3 regions of the Streptomyces sp. HUAS TT7 genome follow, and region 2 is predicted to be linked to each of the others. Evidence: riboswitches for the same ligand, from Rfam matches in the RefSeq annotation. Region 2 holds a riboswitch; each other region holds the start of a gene.

The links. Region 2 has a riboswitch for S-adenosylmethionine ahead of ACSHXC_RS35385 (putative leader peptide). Riboswitches for the same ligand answer to the same signal wherever they lie in the genome.
Region 1: another riboswitch for S-adenosylmethionine. It lies ahead of ACSHXC_RS28220 (aminotransferase class V-fold PLP-dependent enzyme); the one in region 2 lies ahead of ACSHXC_RS35385 (putative leader peptide).
Region 3: another riboswitch for S-adenosylmethionine. It lies ahead of thrC (threonine synthase); the one in region 2 lies ahead of ACSHXC_RS35385 (putative leader peptide).

The regions. Positions count from the first base shown of each region.
Region 1 covers NZ_CP196175.1:6,272,267-6,279,146, reverse strand. Annotated here, with positions in the region: gene ACSHXC_RS28240 (NYN domain-containing protein) at 1-480, opposite strand, end outside; gene ACSHXC_RS28235 (hypothetical protein) at 526-780, opposite strand; gene ACSHXC_RS28230 (rhomboid family intramembrane serine protease) at 935-1,684, shown strand; gene ACSHXC_RS28225 (Lrp/AsnC family transcriptional regulator) at 1,681-1,962, shown strand; gene ACSHXC_RS28220 (aminotransferase class V-fold PLP-dependent enzyme) at 2,227-3,618, opposite strand; SAM riboswitch class IV at 3,866-3,983, opposite strand; gene trpD (anthranilate phosphoribosyltransferase) at 4,120-5,184, opposite strand; gene qcrB (cytochrome bc1 complex cytochrome b subunit) at 5,370-6,880, opposite strand, start outside.
Region 2 covers NZ_CP196175.1:7,796,295-7,803,174, reverse strand. Annotated here, with positions in the region: gene ACSHXC_RS35400 (LLM class flavin-dependent oxidoreductase) at 1-943, opposite strand, end outside; gene ACSHXC_RS35395 (putative leader peptide) at 1,016-1,138, opposite strand; gene ACSHXC_RS35390 (hypothetical protein) at 1,431-1,565, opposite strand; SAM riboswitch class IV at 1,722-1,866, shown strand; gene ACSHXC_RS35385 (putative leader peptide) at 1,903-1,968, shown strand; gene ACSHXC_RS35380 (hypothetical protein) at 2,120-2,923, shown strand; gene ACSHXC_RS35375 (L-tyrosine/L-tryptophan isonitrile synthase family protein) at 3,084-4,019, opposite strand; gene ACSHXC_RS35370 (cytochrome P450 family protein) at 4,149-5,423, opposite strand; gene asnB (asparagine synthase (glutamine-hydrolyzing)) at 5,447-6,880, opposite strand, start outside.
Region 3 covers NZ_CP196175.1:3,958,617-3,965,496, forward strand. Annotated here, with positions in the region: gene groL (chaperonin GroEL) at 1-330, opposite strand, end outside; gene ACSHXC_RS17820 (cold-shock protein) at 1,063-1,266, opposite strand; gene ACSHXC_RS17825 (MoaD/ThiS family protein) at 1,690-1,965, opposite strand; gene thrC (threonine synthase) at 2,027-3,325, opposite strand; SAM riboswitch class I at 3,343-3,498, opposite strand; gene ACSHXC_RS17835 (glucosyl-3-phosphoglycerate synthase) at 3,635-4,600, shown strand; gene ACSHXC_RS17840 (alpha,alpha-trehalose-phosphate synthase (UDP-forming)) at 4,675-6,156, shown strand; gene otsB (trehalose-phosphatase) at 6,254-6,880, opposite strand, start outside.

The sequences.
Region 1 (6,880 bases), 1.5 Mb from region 2:
TTCCTCGCGCAGCCGCTCCAGTTCGCGCCGGCCCTCCTCGTCGGCCCGCTCGGCGAACGCCCGCTGGGCCTCCTCGCCGGCCGCCGCGACCAGCTTCACCCAGCCGGTGGGGCGCAGCACATAGGCGGCGGCCGCCACGTCCACGGGATCGGCGGCCGCGGGCGGCGAGCCGGCCTCGACGGCGCCGGCGAGCTCGGGCTGCGACTCCTTGAGCCGCTCGCCGATCCGCTGGCGGAACACGGGGTCGCTCTCCAGCGCGGCGGCCATCGCGTTCCCCGCGAACTTGGCGCGCCGGGTCGGGGTGAACCGGGCGTACTGCCGCAATTGTCCCGGCAGTTCGGTGACGGTCAGGCCGCCGAACGCCTCCGAGACGAAGGCGACGACCCGGCGCCGCACCCCTTCGGGCAGCGGGCGGTCGAGCACCTCGGCGGGGCCGTCACCGGCCGCAGCGGCCGGGTCGGCACCGCTTGCATGCTCCACAATCCGTCACCCCAACTGTCATCCGTACCGCTCGGGCGGCCGCCCTCAGGAGGCGGTCGCGGCGTCGGTACCCGGCCGGTCCACTAGCTCGATCTGGTCCACCGCGTTGCACCAGCGGCAGCGGACCGACTCGATGGTCTCACTGACCACCTCGCGTTCTTCCACCTTGGGCTCTCCGGCGAGGTCCAGGTGGACGTACTCGATCACTTTCGACGAGCGGGTGACATCGAAACGGGTGAGGTTTCCGCAGAGCGTGCAGCGCCACCGGGTCTCGGCGGTCGGCTGGGGAACGGTGGTCATGTGGTGCCGTCCTCTTTCCACTTCCATGGTCCAGGATCTCGCGGTGCGCCGTCGAACTGCGGGAGTACTGCCCGCAACCCTACGGCCTACCCGTCGGGCCCCGGCACGGCGAGGCGGTCTGTACCGAAAGCTCCCTTTAGGCCATTCTCTCCCCATGATCAAGCGGCGGGGAACGGCGATCCTCAAGGGCGCGGTGCACGGCCCGACCATGACGTACGGCCTGATCACCGCCTGCTGCCTGCTCTTCGTCATCAGCCCGGTCTCCGGCCTGAATACGGGGTACGGAACGGGTGACGCGATCCTGAGTGCCCAGAGCGACTACTTCACCCTCTGGGGCGTCATCCCGAAAGAGCTGATGGCGGGGCGGCCGCACACCCTGCTCACCCCGCTCACCGCCCTGTTCGTGCACGGCAGCTGGCTGCATCTGCTCGGCAACATGCTGTTCCTGTACGTCTTCGGCGCGATGGCCGAGGAAGGCATGGGCCGGCTGGAGTTCGCACTGTTCTACCTGGCGGCCGGCTATCTGGCGCTGCTCGGGTACGCGGCGGCGCACGCGGATTCGGACCAGACCCTGGTGGGGGCGTCCGGGGCCATCTCGGCGGTCCTTGGCGCGTTCCTCTGCCTCTTCCCCAGGGCCAGGGTGACCAGCATCTTCCCGTTCCTGCTGTTCCTGCCGCTGCGGTTCCCCGCCTGGATGGTCCTGGTCTTCTGGTTCGCCCTGCAATGGCTGGCGATCCAGAGCGCGCCGCCCGGGCCCGGGGTGGCCTACCTCGCCCATCTCATCGGCTTCGGCCTCGGCTTCCTCTACGCGTGGGTCCGATTCCGAGGGGCGGATAGAGTGAAACGCCGAAAGCCCGTGAAGCCCGCGGGTCCGGCCGCCACCGAGGGAGAAAGCCAGCCGTGATCACCGCGATCGTGCTCATCAAGACCAGCGTGGACCGGATTCCCGAGATCGCGGAGTCCATCGCGGCGCTCGACAGCGTCAGCGAGGTGTACTCGGTGACGGGTACGTACGACTTGATCGCGCTGGTCAGGGTGGCCCGCCACGACGACCTCGCGGACATCATCCCGGGCAGCATCAGCAAGATCCCGGGGGTCGAGGGCACGGATACGCATGTCGCGTTCCGCACGTATTCCCAGCACGACCTGGAGGCGGCCTTCGCGATCGGCCTGGACTCGTAACCCCCTTTTGCTCGGGGGCTGCGCCCCCGAACCCCCGCTCCCGACGTCGTTCGGCTGCGGACCGTGGCCGGCTGGTCGCGCAGTTCCCCGCGCCCCTGGCAGAGTGCGGTACGGGCATACCCAGCCTGTCATGGGGGTCCCCCCTGGCCCTTAAGGCCTTGGGGGAGATTGAGGACGAGCGCCCTTAAGGCACGAACGAGGTCCGGGGCGGAGCCCCGGGGATTCCGGGGGCGACAGCCCCCGGTAGGCGTGGCCCGGCGGGGTTTACACCGCCGGGACGCAGCGCCCGGCCTCCGTGCGGTACTGCCACTTCGCCCCCTGGGTGACCAGCTCCCGTACCGCCCGCACGAAGCGGTCGACGTGCTCGTCCGGGGTACCCGCCCCGAAGCTGACCCGGATCGCGTTGAGCGAGCGCTCTCCCGGCTCCGCCTCGGGCGCCCCGCACTCGCCCGGGTCCTGCGGGTCGCTGCCGAGCAGGGTGCGCACCAGCGGGTGGGCGCAGAAGAGGCCGTCGCGCACCCCGATCCCGTACTCCGCGGACAGCGCCGCCGCGAAGTGCGAGCTGTTCCAGCCGTCGACGACGAACGAGATGACGCCGACCCGGGGCGCGTCGTCGCCGAACAGGGACAGGACCCGCACCTCGGGCACCTCCGCCAGGCCGGCCCGCACCTTCGCGATCAGGTGCCGCTCCCGCTCGACCAGCGAGTCGAAGCCGGCCTCGGTCAGCGCCTTGCAGGCGGAGGCGATGGAGTAGACGCCGATGACGTTGGGCGACCCGGCCTCGTGGCGGGCGGCCGTGGTGTGCCACTCGACGTCCACGCCGCCGTCGGCGCGCCGCGCGACCTTCTTGGAGGCGCCGCCGCCGGCCAGGTACGGCTCGGACTCCTGGAGCCAGTCCGCGCGCCCGGCGAGCACGCCCGAGCCGAACGGCGCGTACAGCTTGTGCCCGGAGAAGGCGATCCAGTCGACGTCCAACTCCCGTACGGAGACGGGGTGATGGGGCGCGAGCTGGGCGGCGTCGAGGACGATGCGGGCGCCGTGGGCGTGCGCCGCGGCGGCGAGTTCCCTCACCGGCCACAGCTCACCGGTGACGTTGGACGCGCCGGTGACGCACACGAGCGCCGGGCCGTAGGGGTCGCGGTCGGCGAGCGCGCGCTCCAGGGTCTCGACGGCCTGCTGCGGGGTGCGCGGCGCGTTCAGGTACGTCACGCGGGCGTCGCGCCACGGCAGCAGCGAGGCGTGGTGCTCGGTCTCGAAGACGAAGACCTCGCAGTTCGCCGGGATCACCTGGGCGAGCAGATTCAGCGAGTCCGTGGTGGAGCGGGTGAACACGACTTGGTCGCCGGGGCGGCAGTCGAGGAACTCGGCCACCGTCTCGCGGCTGTTCTCGAACAGGTCGGTGGAGAGCTGCGAGAGGTAGCCGGCCCCGCGGTGCACGCTGCCGTAGTAGGGGGCGTACGCGGCGACGTCGTCCCAGACCCGCTGGAGGGCGGGCGCGCTCGCCGCGTAGTCGAGGGCGGCGTAGGTCACCTCGCCACCGGTGACCAGCGGCACGGTGACATCGTGGCCGAGCACCGGCAGCGGCGCCGCACAGCAGGGGTCGGCGGACTCGACGGCGGCGGAAGCGGTGACGGTGGCGGCAGGGCGTGCGGACATGGCGGTATCTCCCGGCAGGAAAAGGCGAGTTGACTTCGGATCCCGGGTACGGCGGCGCGACCCTGCATCGAGCGAGAGGGTTCGACTGCCTTGCCGTGTACGGGTGTTGACCTCGAACACGCAGCCCGAAGAAGGGTGCGCGGAGGGTGTGAAGAAGGGGCGGTACGCCCTATCGCATTCGCTTGCTCACGAGACTGCTCCCTTGAGGACCAGGACCCCAGGGCTGTGACATCACGCGATGTCCAGGGGTCCGCGCTTGCCGTAGGCCTTGCTGCCTACGACCTGGTCTTCACCCGGGGCACCCCGCCACGGACGGAGGGTTGCCGGACAGCGAGCCGGGGCCTAAATCGCTGTCACTCATGACCTTGAACAGCATCCTGCCACAGGTCCCGGCGTGCGCAAGGCACAGTCCGCGATCTGGACTGCGCCTTGCGTCACATCCCGTACGGAAAGGACGTACGGCTCCGTACGGCTCAGGACTTACGGACCGGGACGTACGGCTCAGGCGTTGCTGGCCGCGACCCACCGCTGCAGGGCGCGCCGGGCCGACCCCGAGTCGATGGCCTCGGCGGCCCGGGCCATCGCGGCGCCGAGCTGCCCCGCGAGCGGGCCCTGCCCCGGTTCGAGGGCGACCAGGGCCGCCGCCGAGTTGAGCAGCACCGCGTCCCGCACCGGCCCGCGCTCGCCCGCGAGGAGGCGGCGGGCGACATCGGCGTTGTACGAGGAGTCCGCGCCGCGCAGCGCCTCGATGGGCACCGTCTCGATGCCGACGTCCCGCGGGTCGAAGGCCTCCTCGCGCACATGGCCGTCGCGCACCACCCACACCCGGGACGTACCGGTGGTGGTCAGCTCGTCGAGGCCGTCGTCGCCGCGGAAGACCAGCGCGGAGGAGCCGCGTTCGGCGAGCACGCCCGCCACGATGGGCGCCATCCGCGCGTCCGCGACCCCGGTCGCCTGGGCCCGTACCCGGGCCGGATTGGTCAGCGGGCCGAGGAAGTTGAACGTGGTGCGGATGCCCATCTCGCGGCGGGCCGCGGCGACGTAGCGCAGCGCCGGGTGGAACTTCACGGCGAAGCAGAATGTGATGCCGGCCTCCTCCGCGACCTCGACGACCCGCTGCGGGGTGAGGTCGAGGTTTACGCCGAGCTTCTCCAGTACGTCGGAGGCGCCACTGGCCGAGGAGGCGGCCCGGTTGCCGTGCTTGACGACCTTGGCGCCGGTGCCGGCCACCACGATCGCCGACATGGTGGAGATGTTGACGGTCTTGGCGTTGTCGCCGCCGGTGCCGACGATGTCCACGCTGGGGCCCGGCACCTCGATGAGGTTGGCGTGCTCGTACATGGTGCGCACCAGGCCGGTGATCTCGGCGACGGTCTCGCCCTTGGCGCGCAGGGCCACCGCGAAGGCGGCGATCTGGGCGTCGGTGGCCTCGCCCCGCATGATCCTGTCCATCGCCCAGGCGGTCACGTCGGCGCTCTGGTCGGTGCCGCTCAGGAGCGCGTCCAGGACGCCCGGCCAGGAGTGGGCCGCCACGGTGTCGCCTCCGGTGGGGGGAACAGCGCTCATGCTCGCTCCTGGTGGTCAGGGGACTGGATACCGCCCGCAAGCCTATCGACAGGGGCGGGGCACCCCGCGCCCGTGCCCGCAGTGCGGACGTGCGAAAGGCCGCGTACGCAAAAGACCCCGGCCCGGCACCCGTGAAGGGGCCGGGCCGGAGCCTCGGTTGTGGCGACCGTCAGGTCAAGCAGAGATCAGTGGTGGCCGTGGCCGCTCGTGATCTCTTCGTACTCCTCGGCCGTCGGCTTGGGGATCTGGTTCCCCTCGCCGAAGTAGCCCTTGCTGAGCTTGGCGCGCAGCTTCTGCGTCCGCGAGATCTTGCGGGCGACACCGTTCTCGTCGACCGTCGGGCCGATCTCGGCCGGCTTGTACTGCTCGTGCGCCGTGAGCTTGTAGCGCGCATTGGCGTCCAGCGGCTCGTGGACCTCGATGAACTCACCGTGCGGCAGCCGCTTGATGATGCCGGACTCGCGTCCGTGCAGCACCTTCTCGGCGTCGCGGCGCTGCAGACCCAGGCAGATCCGCTTGGTGGCGACGAACGCGAGGACCGGGGCCACGAAGAACGCGATCCGCACGAACCAGGTGATGACGTTGATCGAGAGGTGGAAGTGGGTCGCCCAGAGGTCGTTTCCACCACCGATGAGCAGCACCATGTACCAGGTGATCCACGCGACACCGAACGCGGTACGGGTCGGCGCGTTGCGCGGCCGGTCCGCGATGTGGTGCTCGCGCTTGTCGCCGGTGATCCAGGACTCGATGAACGGGTACACCGCGATGGTCGCCAGGACCAGCGGGAAGATCACCAGCGGAATGAACACACCCAGGACGAGCGTGTGGCCCCACAGGTTGATCTCCCAGCCCGGCATCACACGGATGAGGCCTTCGGAGAAGCCCATGTACCAGTCGGGCTGGGCGCCGGTGGACACCTGGTCCGGACGGTAGGGGCCGATCGCCCAGATCGGGTTGATCGAGGCGATCGCCGCGACCACCGCGATGACACCGAAGACCAGGAAGAAGAAGCCGCCCGCCTTCGCCATGTACACCGGGAGCAGCGGCATGCCGACGACGTTCTTGTTCGTACGTCCCGGACCCGCGAACTGGGTGTGCTTGTGGTAGAAGACCAGGATCAGGTGAGCCACCATCAGGCCGAGCATGATGCCCGGCAGCAGCAGGATGTGGACCGAGTAGAACCGAGCCACGAAGTCCCCGCCGGGGAACTCGCCGCCGAAGAGGAAGAACGACAGGTACGTGCCGACGATCGGCACGGACATGATCGCGCCCTCCATGAAGCGGACACCGGTGCCCGAAAGGAGGTCGTCCGGGAGCGAGTAACCGGTGAAGCCGGTGAACATGCCCAGGACGAACAGCAGGAAGCCGAACAGCCAGTTGACCTCACGCGGCTTGCGGAAGGCGCCCGTGAAGAACACGCGCATCATGTGCACGAACATGCCGGCGAGGAAGATCAGCGCCGCCCAGTGGTGGATCTGCCGGATCAGCAGACCACCGCGCACATCGAAGCTGATGTGCATGGTCGAGTTGAACGCCTCGGACATGTGCATGCCCTGCAGCGGCACGTACGAGCCGTCGTAGACGACCTCGTTCATGCTCGGGTGGAAGAACAGCGTCAGATACACACCCGTGAGGATGATGATGATGAAGCTGTACATGCAGATCTCGCCGAGCATGAAGGACCAGTGGTCCGGAA
Region 2 (6,880 bases):
CGAGGGCGTCCAGCCGTTCCCGGCGGGCGGCGGCCTCTGCGGGGTCGTCGTCGAGGAAGACCACCAGGTCGCCGAAGATGTGCACGGTGCCGCCCGCGCGTCCCGCCGCCGCCTGCTCGGCGCGGATCTCCGCCACGATCGCGCGCGCCTGGGCGGTGTCGTGCGGGGTGACGTACCCGATGTCGGCGGCCCTGGCCACCAGCCGGTACGAGAGGGTCGCGTGGGCGAGCGCGCTGACGACCGGCTGCCCCTGCGGCGGGCGCGGGGTGATCGAAGGGCCCTTCACACGGAAGTGCTCGCCCTCGAAGTCGATGTAGTGCAGCTTCTCGCGGTCGATGAAACGCCCGGTGGCCGCGTCCCGGATCTCCGCGTCGTCCTCCCAGCTGTCCCAGAGCCTGCGCACTACTTCGACGTAGTCGGCCGCCTCGTCGAAGTGCGGGCGCACCGCGTCCTGCCCGGCAGGGGTGTTGTAGCCTCCGGCGGGCAGCGGGGGGATGGTCCGGCGCCCGAAGTGCGCGGCCTCGTTGGGGCGCGCGTCGATCTGCACGCGTACGCCGGCGCGGCCCGAACTCACGTAGTCGAGCGTGGCGATCGCCTTCGAGATGTGGAACGGCTCGGTGTGCGTGGTCACCACGGACGGCACCACACCGATGTGCCGGGTCAGCGGCGCGACGCGGGCGGCGATGAGGACGGCGTCGAGGCGGCCGCGCACCTGGTCGGTACGGTCATCGGGCTCGGTGAGCTGCGACGACTGGAGCCCCAGACCGTCCTCGATGGTCACGAGGTCGAGCAGTCCGTGTTCGGCCTCCGCGACGAGGCCGGCCCAGTACCCGGCGGTGAGCAGATCGCGGGGACGGGCCACCGGCTCCCGCCAGGACGCCGGATGCCAGCCGGTGCCGTCGAGAGCGACAGCGAGGTGCAGAGGAGAGGGTGATGAGGTCACGGCGGTGATGCCTTCCTGAAGATCCGTACGAGGAACCCGGCCCCGTGCGAGGGGCGCGGTCGCGAGGGAACGTCAGGGGCGACAGAGCGCGCCGGCGACGCGCAGCAGGTCGATGTGATGCCGGGAGTACAGGTGCAGACGGCGGGGCGGCACCGGATCGGCGACACGGCGACGGGACGAAAGCACCCTGCTCACCGCCCTTTCCGCCCGGTGGACCCGGGGTCCTTGCCGACCCGGCGCGGACGGCTCCCCGGCAGGGCGCCGCGCGCTCTTCAGCAGGCCCAACACCACAACTACGCCTTTCCTTCCCGGAGTTCGACCTCTTGTGTTCCGTCACGCTCTTGTTCCGTCACGGCCGACGGGGTCCTTGCCCGGGAGCGGCGGAAATCCTGCGGTGATGTGGGTGGGCGGGTGGCCGTGAGCCCAAAGGGACTGTCGAGCCCAAGCTGCCGCATCGCGACAGCGGTGGGCACAGGCGCGGGGAGCGTCAGCCTCGGCGGAGGGCGCTGCTCATGGCCGTACACAGCGCGCTGCTGACGCGCAGCAGGTCGACGGCACGGTCCGTGCACAGCGGGATGCGGCCGGGGTGCCGCCGAGCGGCCGTCCCGTCAGCTGCGCGCATCACTGTCACCGTCACTTCTCCGGGCCCGGGGGCCGCACGTCGTCCGCGGACGGTAGCCAGGCACCGAGGGGAATGTCAACGCTGCGGACCACCAGATGAGACCGCTCGCCCAAGCTTCTTGACGGCGTAACGAAGCCCGCTCAGACTGACGTGGACGGTCACGATTGTCAGCGCCCACACCGCGGTTCGCCCGCTCCAGTGGTCATCGGCCCCGGCCCGCTGACAGGCAACCCTTCCGCCGCGACGGGGTGCCCCGGGTGACGACCGGGTCCCGTCGGCACCGGCGGGGCAAGCGTGGTCTCGCGTCTCGCGAGCCCCGGAGGTGAGACGGGTGGACATGCCCAGGAGCGGCTTGACCAGGCGCCTGCACATCGATCTCCAGCGCGTCTCCAGCGCTTACTGATCCGCGACGGATCTGCGTCTGATCCGTCATCGACCCGCGTCTGGTCCGCCGATTCCGCGCGATGCGGACGATCACCGACCGACGCAGCCGCCCCCGCATCCAGCCGCTGACGCCACCAAGCCGCAGTGGCATCTCATTCCCAGGGAGAGTCATGCCCGAGACCGTTTCCCGCATGTCCCGCACCGCCGCCTCCACCGGATGTCAGTCGCCGGCGCCCGCTTCGCTTCCGCGCCCCGGCACGATCACGACGGTCCCCCACCCTCGTCGTTTCCGCAGCCGGATCGGCGTCGGCGCGGCCGGCGGCTTCTATCCCGCGCCCCGGCGCTACGACCTGTTTCTGTGCGGGAGTTGTCCCAGGTCGCTGCGCATCTCGATCACCCTCGACCTGCTCGGTCTGCGCGAGTCGGTCGCCACGACACTCCTGACCTCCCTTGCCGCGACCCCCGACGGCTACGCCGAGCTGCACCGCGCGTACGAGACCACGGTCTACCACTTCGACGGACCCCTGACAGCGCCCGCGCTGCGCGACCGCTGGAGCGGACGGATCGTCAGCAACCACACCCCCGACATCCTCCGCGACCTGGCGGGCCCCCTCGCCGGTGAGGAAGGCGCCCGGCACGCCGCTCTCCGGCCGCCGCACCTCGTCGCGGACATCGAAGCCTTGCGCACCCTGCTGGACCGGGACGTCACTCCGGCCGCGCCGTCCTCGGCGCGACAGGCGGCACTGGCCCTCCTCGACCGCAGCCTCGCCCGCCATCCCTGCGCGCTGGGAACGGAGTTGACAGCCGCGGACGTGGACCTGTGGGTGGCGCTCGTCCACCTCGACCGGGACGAGCTGAGGTGTGCACCCCCCAGGCTCGGGGACTATGTGCGACGGCTCGGCGACCGTCCCGCTTTCCGGAACGCGATCAAGACGGTGTTGCCATCGAACACGCTGGGCAGGGAGCGGCATTGACCGGATGACCGGACGGTGACCGGTTTGGTTTCCCCGGGGGCGTCGTGGCCGGATCTCCCCCTGTCTTCCTCTCGGGCCGCTCTGCCAGGGCGCCGCCTTCGTCTTCGAGCCGAGAGGAACGACCACCATGAGTGAGGGCAGATGTGGGTCTGTCCGGTGATCAGCCCTGCTGGAAATGGCTGGGCCTGTCCTCCCGCAGGACCAGGCGGCCGAGACGGGCTGCCTCGGTGCGGGGCATGAGGGTCCATGTGCCGTCGGTGCGGCGCAGGGCCGCCGAGTGCCAGGGGGTCGTCCAGGCGTCGGGGGCGTCGAGGAGACGGATGCCGAACTTGGGGGCGCCTACCGGTTGGGGGTGGATGGACAGGCGCACGCAGCGGGGGTGGCGCTCGGCGATCAGGTCGCCCCAGGCGCGGCTGCGCTGGATGACGCCGTAGGCACGCCGGCGGCACTCGCGTTGGAGGGCGGAGCGGGTGCCGGTGAAGCCGGCCGTGTCTTCGACCAGGAAGCGGGTGATGCCCCGGTAGAGGGCGAGGGTGTTCTCGTCCGTACGCACCTCGGCGCGCAGGGCCTCGGCCGTGGGTGCGTACCGCTCGTGGACGTGGGCGCGTTTCGTGTGGTGCGGGAGGTCGCCGAGTACATCGCGGAGGTCGAACACCGACAGGCGGCTGAGGCCCAGGTCGGCTATGACTCGGCGGAGTCCGTCGGCGTACGCGTCGATGTGCGCGTCCGGGACTCGGATCAGATCGCCGAAGATGTGGCCGTCCGAGCAGATGACCACGTGCGCGCCGGGTGGATAGATGCGCTGGATCTCGCCACACAGGGTGTCCAAGAAGCGGAGAGAAAGGAGTTCTCCCTGGTCGGGGAGGTGGCCCAGGACCTTCGCCGGGTTGGGGGACTTGCAGGGGAAGCCCGGAAGCGTGAAGACGATGGGGGCGCCTTCGCGTATGTACGCGGCGATCTGCCGGAGTTGGTGAGGGAACGCCTCCGCTCTCACGCGGGTGTTGTCCGTACTTCGGTGGTGAGGCAGCAGCAGGTTCAGGATGGAGGCGCCGAGGGTCGTGGGGAGGGCGCCGGGGGCTGTCGTCAGCAGCGTCATGTCGTTCCTCCGGAGGGGACGCGGGCATGGCGGGACGGCGCCGTGGCGGGAGGGGCCCGGGCGCCGTTCGGGCGGGGGGGGATCAGGCAGGGGTGTGGGGGCTGCCCGTGCCGAGACGGGCAGTGGGTGTCAGCCGCGGCGGTCGTAGCCGACCGGCAGACGGTTGGTGCCGCGGCCCAGGACGGCCGGGATCCACTCGATGTCCTCGTCCGGGATGGTCAGGTGGAGGCCCGGAAGGCGGGTCAGCAGGGTGCCGAGGGCGATCTGGAGTTCCGTGCGGGCGAGGGCGGCTCCGGGGCAGAAGTGGATGCCGTGGCCGAAGGCGAGGTGAGGGTTGGGAGTGCGCTCCAGGTCGAGGATGTCGGGGTCGGGGAAGCGGCGCGGGTCGCGGTTGGCGGCACACAGGGAGACGATCACCGAGTCGCCGGCCGGGACGCGGGTGCCGTACAGGTCGTCGTCCTCGGCGAGGAAGCGCCAGGTCGCGAGTTCGAAGGCGCTGTCATAGCGCAGGAGTTCCTCGACCGCGCGGGGCAGGAGGGACGGGTCCTCGCGGAGGCGGGTGAGCTGGGCCGGGTTGCGGAAGAGGGCGATCAGGGCGGTGGTGATCTGGTTGGTGACCGGCTCCTGTCCAGCGACGAGGAGCTGGAAAATCATGGAGTCCAGTTCCTCCTGCGCCAGTTCGCGGCGGTCGCGAGCCACGACGAGGCGGCTGAGCAGGTCGTCGTCCCCGTGCTCGCGCTTGTGGGCGACGACCTCGGCGATGTAGCTCTGCAGGCCGTGCAGCCGCGCCTCGTACAACGGTCGTCCGGGGTCGGTGGGACCGACGGGCTGGACCACCTTGCCCCAGTCACGGTCGAAGCGGGTCGCCAACTCCAGTGGCAGGCCGATGACTTCGGCCAGCACCTGGAAAGGGAAGTGCGCGGCGAAACCTGCGACGAGGTCGGCGGGGCCGGTTTCCGGCAGCGCGTCGACGAGGGCGTCGGCCAGTTCCTGGAAGCGCGGGCGCAGAGCCTCGATGCGGCGCGGGGTGAAGGCGTCGGTCACGAAGCGCCGCATGCGGGTGTGCTTCGGCGGGTCCTGGTGGAGGAGGTGGGCCTGGAGCTGGGAGTGCTGGGGCTCGGGCATGATCGAGGCGCGGGCACGCCACCGGTCGTTGCCCAGGTCGTGGTTCTTGCCGAGGCGGTCGTCGTTCAGCGCCGCGTGGGCGGCTTCGTGCCCCGTGATGAGCCACGCCTGCACCCCGCTGGGAAACAGGACGGGGTGGATCGGGCCTGCCGCACGCATCTGCTCGTACAGCGGGTAGGGGTTGCTCTTGTACGGGCATCCCATCAGCGGGATCGGATCGGCGACGACATCGGTGGCGGGCGCGGGTTCCTGGACGGGCACGGGTTCCTGGACGGTCATGGTGAGGGGCTCCTCAGTGCGGCTCAGAGGGTGAGTTCGGGGCGGTAGTGGTCCAGCCACAGGGCGAGGTCGACGACGCGTTCGAGGCGCAGGCGGTGGCCCCATGGGAGCTGGTCGGGCGGGGTGTCGAGGCAGGGCTTGATGCGGGTCTCGTCGGCCAGGGAGCGGACCTGTTCGGTCGCGAGGGCGTCGCGGGCCATGTTCTGGAGGCCGCGGTTGTAGTCGGGGTGGTGGGTGGCCGGGTAGTGGTTCTTGGGGCGGTGCAGGACCGAGTCCGGGGCGAGGCCCGTGCCGGCCGCCCGCAGCAGGCTCTTCTCGCGGCCGTCGAAGCTCTTGAGCGCCCAGGGGGTGGTGAAGGCGTACTCGACGAGGCGGTGGTCGCAGTACGGGACCCGTACCTCCAGGCCCTGGGCCATGCTCAACCGGTCCTTGCGGTGGAGGAGTTGGCGCAGCCAGCGAGTGAGGGAGAGGTGCTGCATCTCTCGCTGGCGGTGCTCGACCGGCGTCTCACCGTCCAGGTGCGGTACGGCGGCGAGCGCGCTGCGGTAGGTGTCGTCGCGGAACTCTCCGATGCGCAGGTCCAGTTCGGGGTTGAGGGGCATCGCGGCCTCGTCGCCGGTGACGAGCAGCCAGGGGAAGGTGGCGGCGGCGAGTGCCTTGGGGTTGTGGAACCAGGGGTAGCCGCCGAACACCTCGTCGGCGGCCTCCCCGGACAGGGCGACGGTCGAGTGACGTCGTATCTCGCCGAAGAGGAGGTAGAGGGAGGTGTCCATGTCGCCGACGCCGATCGGCGAGTCCCGGGCGACGACCACGGCCTTGCGGTGCTCGGGGTCGAGCAGGTCGCGCGGGTCGAGCACTACGGTGCTGTGGTCGGTGCCGATGAAGGCTCCGGCTTCCATGGCGTACGGGGTGTCGTGCCCGGTGCGCAGGACGTCCCCGGTGAAACGCTCGGCCTGGTCGCTGTAGTCGACGGCGTACGAGCGGATGCGGGCGTCCGGGCCTTCGCGCAGGCGGAGTTCGTCGGCGAGCAGGGCGGTCAGGACGGTGGAGTCGATGCCGCCGGACAGCAGGGAGCAGAGGGGGACGTCCGCCTCCAGCTGGCTGCGGGCGGCTCGCTCTACCAGGCTGCGGATCCGTTCGGCGGTGGCTTCCTGGTCGTCGGTGTGGGCGTCGGCCTCCAGCTGCCAGTAGCGGCGTTGGCGGGCGCCGCCGCGGTCGAGCACGAGGAGGCCGCCGGGCTCGACCTCCCGGACTCCGGACCACACCGTCGGACCGGTGTTGAACAGCAGGCTGTACGCCTCGCGCAGCCCGTCCGCGTCGACCCGGGGCCGGATCTCCGGGTGGGCGAACAGCGCCTTGGGTTCGGAGGCGAAGGCGATGCCGCCGTCGACTGCCGCCCAGAACAGGGGTTTTACGCCGAGCCGGTCGCGTACGAGCAGGAGCCGCCCGACGCGTTC
Region 3 (6,880 bases), 3.8 Mb from region 2:
GGCGCCGGCGGCCACGTTGCGCAGACCCTCGCGCACCAGGGCCTGGGCCAGGACGGTCGCGGTGGTCGTACCGTCACCGGCGACGTCGTCCGTCTTCTTGGCGACTTCCTTGACCAGCTCGGCGCCGATCTTCTCGTACGGGTCCTCGAGCTCGATCTCCTTGGCGATGGAAACACCATCGTTGGTGATCGTGGGGGCGCCCCACTTCTTCTCGAGGACGACGTTGCGGCCCTTGGGGCCGAGGGTGACCTTGACGGCGTCGGCGAGCTGGTTCATCCCGCGCTCGAGACCGCGCCGTGCCTCCTCGTCGAACGCGATGATCTTGGCCATGTGAAGTGGTCCTCCCGGACAGGGGTGGCGTTCTTCGTGGATCGCGCCGGCGCCCGCGACGGACGGCCTGCAGCCCTTGTGGTTCCTTGCCCCACGCGGGTTGCGGGCCTCACTGACCCGATCCAAGTTCTGTCACTCTCACTGGGAGAGTGCTAAGCCCAATGATTAGCACTCGGCACCTGCGAGTGCAAGCGAGTCTCTTGAACCGGACCCCTCCACTTACCGGTGTCGTCCGGTCCCCCGGCACCGGTAGGGGTTCCGCCCCCACACCCCGGCTCCTCGCGGAGGGCCGTCCGTTTCGTCCGCGGGCCGATGGGGGTCCCCCCTGCTCGAACGAAGTTGAGAGCTTGGGGGAGGCTGGTCGCGCAGTTCCCCGCGCCCCTAAGCCGCCTTCGACGTGCGGGTCGTGCGTGGTTGCTCGCGCCGTTCCTCGCGCCCCTGAACCCGCCTTCGCCCGCAGGTCGTACGTGACTGGTCGCGCAGTTCCCCGCGCCCCTATCAGGGTTTCCGTGCGGGCATACCCAGCCTGTCATGGGGGTCCCCCCTGGCCCTTAAGGCCTTGGGGGAGATTGAGGACGAGCGCCCTTCAGGCGCGAACGGGGGTCCGGGGGCAGAGCCCCAGCAGGGACCCACCGAGCCGCACCACGGAGGACGCAGGGACGCGTGAAGGGGGCCACCCTTTTGGGCAGCCCCCTTCATGCGTGAGTGCGTCGGTGGCCGATCGCGCCGAGATCAGACGGCGAGCTTGACCATGTCCGCCTGCGGACCCTTCTGGCCCTGCGAGATCTCGAACTCGACTCGCTGACCTTCTTCAAGGGTGCGGTAACCGTCCATCTGGATCGCGCTGTAGTGGACGAAAACATCCGCACCACCGTCGACCGCGATGAAGCCGTACCCCTTCTCCGCGTTGAACCACTTGACGGTGCCCTGAGCCATGCCTAACTCCCCTATTACTGGCCCTTGCACGGGACCACACTTCGCGGACCCGGGTCAGACCTCCACCCTCCGACAGGAGAGGGTGTGCGCCGGAACGCGTCGACCGCGGCTGAATGTATCTGCCCAACTGCCCTCTGCAACAGGTCAATCGGACGAGAATTCCGGGCACGCGCCGAGAGCGGAATGCCGTGAATTCAACATTCCGGGGCAAGTCGGGCCGGGCAAAGCGCACTTAAGGCACAAAGGACACACACACTTTGACCTCATGTTGTCGCGTTCTCATATGCACTTGGCACTCGAAGCGAAGGCGCTTCCCCAACTGTACCCCGCTCAACCATGCTGAATTGCCCCCTCCGCTTCTCGTGCGGAGAGGGCAACTCTGGGTTCAACTGTGGGTACGGATTTAGTTACGTGCGCCGGCGGTCAGCCGCCCGCGACCGCCGGGATGATCGAGACGCCGGCGCCCTCCGGGGTGGCCGTCTGCAGGCCCTGCTCGAAGCGCACGTCGTCGTCGTTGACGTACACGTTGACGAAGCGGCGCAGTTTGCCCTGGTCGTCCAGGACGCGCGCGGCGATGCCGGTGTGGTTCTTCTCCAGGTCGGCGATGACCTCGGCGAGGGTGGCGCCCTCGGCGGCGACCTCGGCCCGGCCGCCGGTGTAGGTGCGGAGAATCGTGGGGATGCGGACGTTCACGCTCATGGTTCGGTGCTCCTCTTCGTTCAGCAGTGGCTCAGCGGGCTGGGCCCCGTCCGGCAGCGGCTCAGTGGGCGAGGCCGGCTTCTCGGAAGGCGTCCAGGCTCGGGCGGATGGTCGCGGTCGCCTGGGACGTGGCGGCCACCGCGTCCAGGGTCTTGAGCCCGTCACCGGTGTTGAGCACGACCGTGGTGAGCGACGGGTCGATCAGACCGGCCTCGATGAGCTTCTTGGTGACGCCCACCGTCACGCCACCCGCGGTCTCCGCGAAGATGCCCTCGGTCCGGGCGAGGAGCTTGATCGCGTCGACGATCTGCCCGTCGTTCACGTCCTCCACCGCACCGCCCGTACGGCGCGCGATGTCCAGGACGTACGGGCCGTCCGCCGGGTTGCCGATCGCGAGCGACTTGGCGATGGTGTCCGGCTTCTGGGGGCGTACGACGTCGTGACCGGCCTTGAAGGCGGTCGACACCGGGGAGCAGCCCTCGGCCTGCGCGCCGAAGATCTTGTACGGCTTGTCCTCGACGAGGCCGAGCTTGATGAGCTCCTGGAGGCCCTTGTCGATCTTGGTGAGCTGGGAGCCCGAGGCGATCGGGATGACCAGTTGGTCCGGCAGCCGCCAGCCGAGCTGCTCGCAGATCTCGTACGCCAGCGTCTTGGAGCCCTCGCCGTAGTACGGCCGCAGGTTGACGTTGACGAAGCCCCAGCCCTCGCCCAGCGGGTCGCCGATGAGCTCGGAGCAGAAGCGGTTCACGTCGTCGTAGTTGCCCTCGATGCCGACGAGCTCGCCGCCGTACACCGCGGCCATGACGACCTTGCCCTGCTCCAGGTCGTGCGGGATGAACACGCAGGAGCGGAAGCCGGCCCGCGCGGCGGCGGCGCCGACCGCGCCCGCGAGGTTTCCGGTGGAGGAGCAGGAGAGCGTGGTGAAGCCGAAGGCGCGCGCGGCCTCCAGGGCCTGGGCGACGACGCGGTCCTTGAAGGAGTGCGTCGGGTTGCCGGAGTCGTCCTTGACGAACAGCTTGCCGGGCTCGACGCCCAGCTCGCGCGCCAGGTTCTCGGCCTTGACGAGCTTGGTGAAGCCGGGGTTCAGGTTCGGCTTGTCGGCGACGTCGGCGGGGACGGGCAGCAGCGGCGCGTAACGCCAGATGTTCTCGGGGCCCGCCTCGATCTGCTTGCGCAGCGCCTCGGGGTCGCCGAGCGGCAGGTCATAAGCCACTTCGAGCGGTCCGAAACACAGTTCGCAGGCGAAGATCGGGCCAAGTTCGAAACGCTGGCCGCACTCGCGGCAGGAAAGCCCGGACGCCGGACCGAGATCAACGGCATTGTCGGCAGCGGTACGGTTTTCGACAGTCTGTGCAGACATGGAGGGGAGGCCCTTTCTCCTCATCTTCCTCATGGCGAACATCGCCATGAGACGGATTTGGCACCTTCCCTAGCCGGTGGCCTCGTGTCTTGGATCGTGGAGATCGACGAGAACCGACTGGAGGGTTGCCGGGGCTTCAACGGGCCGTTTCCCTCTGCCCCTCTGGATGAGCGGTATTCGATTGTCAGCGTGACGACGACCCCCGACATGCGACGGTCATCCGCGTTGTTCAAGACTGTAACCGAAGGCCGGGACGGTTGAGATAGTCGTCCGAACCGCGAGATGGATCACATGAGGAGGCCAGGAACCGTGCTGGAAGAGGTGGAGCGCTGGCTGAGCAGGCGTTCCTGGTCCGCGACGGAGCGGCCGATCGAGCGGATCCTGGCCGCGAAACAGCGCACGGGTACGACCGTCAGTGTCGTACTGCCCGCCCTCGACGAGGAGGCCACCGTCGGTGACATCGTGGCCGCGATCCGGCGCGGGCTGATGACCGATTCGGTGCCCCTGGTCGACGAGCTCGTGGTGATCGACTCCGGGTCCGGCGACCGTACGGCCGAGGTCGCGGCGGAGGCCGGCGCCCGGGTCGTCCACCGGGACTCGATCCTGCCGCGCATACCCGCGCTGCCCGGCAAGGGCGAGGTGCTGTGGCGCTCGCTGCTCGTGACCAGCGGCGACATCGTGTGCTTCATCGACGCGGACCTGAAGGACTTCGACGCGGGGTTCGTCTCCGGGATCGTCGGGCCGCTCCTGACCGACCCGGACGTGGACTTCGTCAAGGCGATGTACGACCGCCCCTTCGGCGAGGACCGCCCCTTGGGGGAGACGGCGGGCCAGGGGGGCCGGGTCACCGAGCTGGTGGCGCGGCCGCTGCTCAATCTCCACTGGCCCCAACTGGCCGGAATCGTCCAGCCGTTGGGGGGCGAGTACGCGGCGAGGCGCTCGCTCCTGGAGCGGCTTCCGTTCCCCGTCGGGTACGGGGTGGAGCTCGCGCTGCTCGTCGACTCGCTGCATACGGTGGGGCTCGACGCGCTGGCGCAGGTCGACGTGGGCGTACGCAAGCACCGCCACCAGGACGGGCAGGCGCTCGGCAGGATGGCCGCCACGATCTACCGCACCGCGCAGCTGAGGCTGTCCCGTGGCCATCTCGTACGGCCGGAGCTGACCCAGTTCGAGCGCGGTGAGCACGGCTTCGTGCCGCATACGTACGCCGTGGACACGGAGGAGCGGCCGCCCATGCGGGACATCGAGGAATACGCGGTGCACCGGGCGGCGTAGGACGGCCGGATCCCGCTCCCGGGGGCGGGCGTACGCGTGTTTGAGGGGTTGCGGGGCGGGCTAGGTTCCGCAACATGGTCACCGCGCACGCCACCCCCAGGGCCCAGGTACTCGTCGCGTCGAATCGCGGCCCCGTCTCGTACGCGCTGAAGGAGGACGGGTCCCTCGAATCCAGGCGGGGCGGGGGCGGGCTCGTCTCCGGGCTGAGCGCGATCGGCTCCGACGTGGAGTCGGTGTGGGTGTGCGCGGCGCTCGGCGACGGTGACCGCGAGGCGGTGCGGCGCGGCGTGGGTGAGACGGGCGCCCGGATGCTGGACATCGACCCGGCCGTCTTCTCCGACGCGTACAACGGCATCGCGAACTCGGTGCTGTGGTTCGTCCAGCACATGCTGTACCAGACGCCGTTCGAGCCGGTCTTCGACGCGGAGTTCCGGCGGCAGTGGGCGTCGTACGAGGCGTACAACCGCGCCTTCGCCGAGGCGCTGGCGGCGGAGGCGGCGGACGGGGCGCGCGTCCTGGTGCAGGACTACCACCTGGCCCTGGTGCCGGGGATGCTCCGCTCGCTCCGCCCCGATCTGCGCATCGCCCACTTCTCGCACACGCCGTGGGCGCCGGTGGACTACTTCCGGATGCTCCCGGACGACATCGCGCGGCAGTTGCTGCGGGGGATGCTGGGGGCGGACCGGCTGGGGTTCCTCACCTGGCGGTGGGCCTCCGCGTTCGCGGGGTCGGTCTCGGGGGTGCTGGGGGCGGAGGAGGGGGAGGTGGTCGGCTCGCCCGGCGGGGAGGGGCGGGTTTTCTTCCGGCATGGGGCGAGTGGGGAACGCGCTGCCCGCGAGACCGACCTCGCCGTGCATCCGCTCGGCGCGGACGGCGACTTCCTGCGGCGGCGTGCGCACGAGGCCGATGTCGAGGAGCGCATGGCCGCTCTGCGCGAGCAGGTCGGGGAGGGCCGCCGGACCATCGTGCGGGTCGACCGCACCGAGCTGTCCAAGAACATCGTGCGGGGGCTCCTCGCGTACCGGCATCTGCTGGACACGCACCCGGAGTGGCGGGAGCGGGTCGTGCACGTGGCCTTCGCGTATCCCTCTCGGCAGGATCTGGCGGTGTACCGGGAGTACACGGAGGAGGTGGGGCGGGTGGCCGATGAGATCAACTCCGTTTACGCGGTGCCGGGTTGGACTCCTGTCGTCCTTCACGTCCAGGACGACTTCGCCCGGTCGCTCGCCGCGTACCGGCTCGCGGACGTCGCCCTCGTCAACCCCGTCCGGGACGGCATGAACCTCGTCGCCAAGGAGGTTCCGGTGGTGTCCGACTCGGGGTGCGTGCTGGTCCTTTCGCGGGAGGCGGGGGCGGTTGCGGAGCTCGGGGAGGACGCGATTGTCGTGAACCCGTACGACATCACGGGGACGGCTGCCGCGTTGCACGCGGGGCTGAGCATGGCGGAGGGGGAGCGGGCCGAGCGGACCAAGCGGTTGGCCGCGGCGGGGACTGCGGTGCCGCCTCGGCGGTGGTTTTTGGGGCAGTTGGAGGGGTTGGGGGTTGAGGGGGGGTAAGGGGGGCGTTTTCCCACCCACCCCCGGAGGGTCCAAGGGAGGAGCCTCCCGGGGTCTGGGGCGCAGCCCCAGCGCACCCTGCCGGCCCCGGGCAGGGCTACATGTGGGTGGCCAGAGCGGTCAGGAAATTCGTCACCGACTCGGGGCCGGTCAGCAGCAGGTCTGCTCTCTCCGCCAGTTCGGCTATTACCGTGTCCGCCGCCACCAGCAGCCCCGGCATGCCGTCCGAGCGGAGTTTTTCCACGGCGGCGAACGCCGGGAGGTCGCCCAGGTCGTCGCCCGCGTACAGGACCGACTCCGCGCCCACCTCGCGTATGTACGCGGCGAGCGCCACCCCCTTGTCCATGCCGGGGGGCCTCAACTCCAGTACCAGGCGGCCGGGTTCGAGGACCAGGCCGTGGTGGGCGGCCAGGTCGGCGAGGGGCGTGCGGAGGGCCTCGAAGGCGGCCTGCGGGTCCTGGGCCCGGCGGGTGTGGACCGCGACGGCCTGGCCCTTCTCCTCGATCCAGGTGCCGCGCCAGGCGCCGTGCGCGTCGAGAACTCCGGGGAGTTCCGCGCGCGCGGCGGCCACGCCGGGGTGGGGGGCGGGGGTGTGGACGGTGCCGGTGACCGCGTCCCAGCGCTCGGCACCGTAGTGGCCCAGGACCACGAGGTGCTCCAGGCCTGCTACGCCCGCGAAGCCCCCGTACCGGACCGCGACCCCGGCCGGCCGGCCGGTGACGAC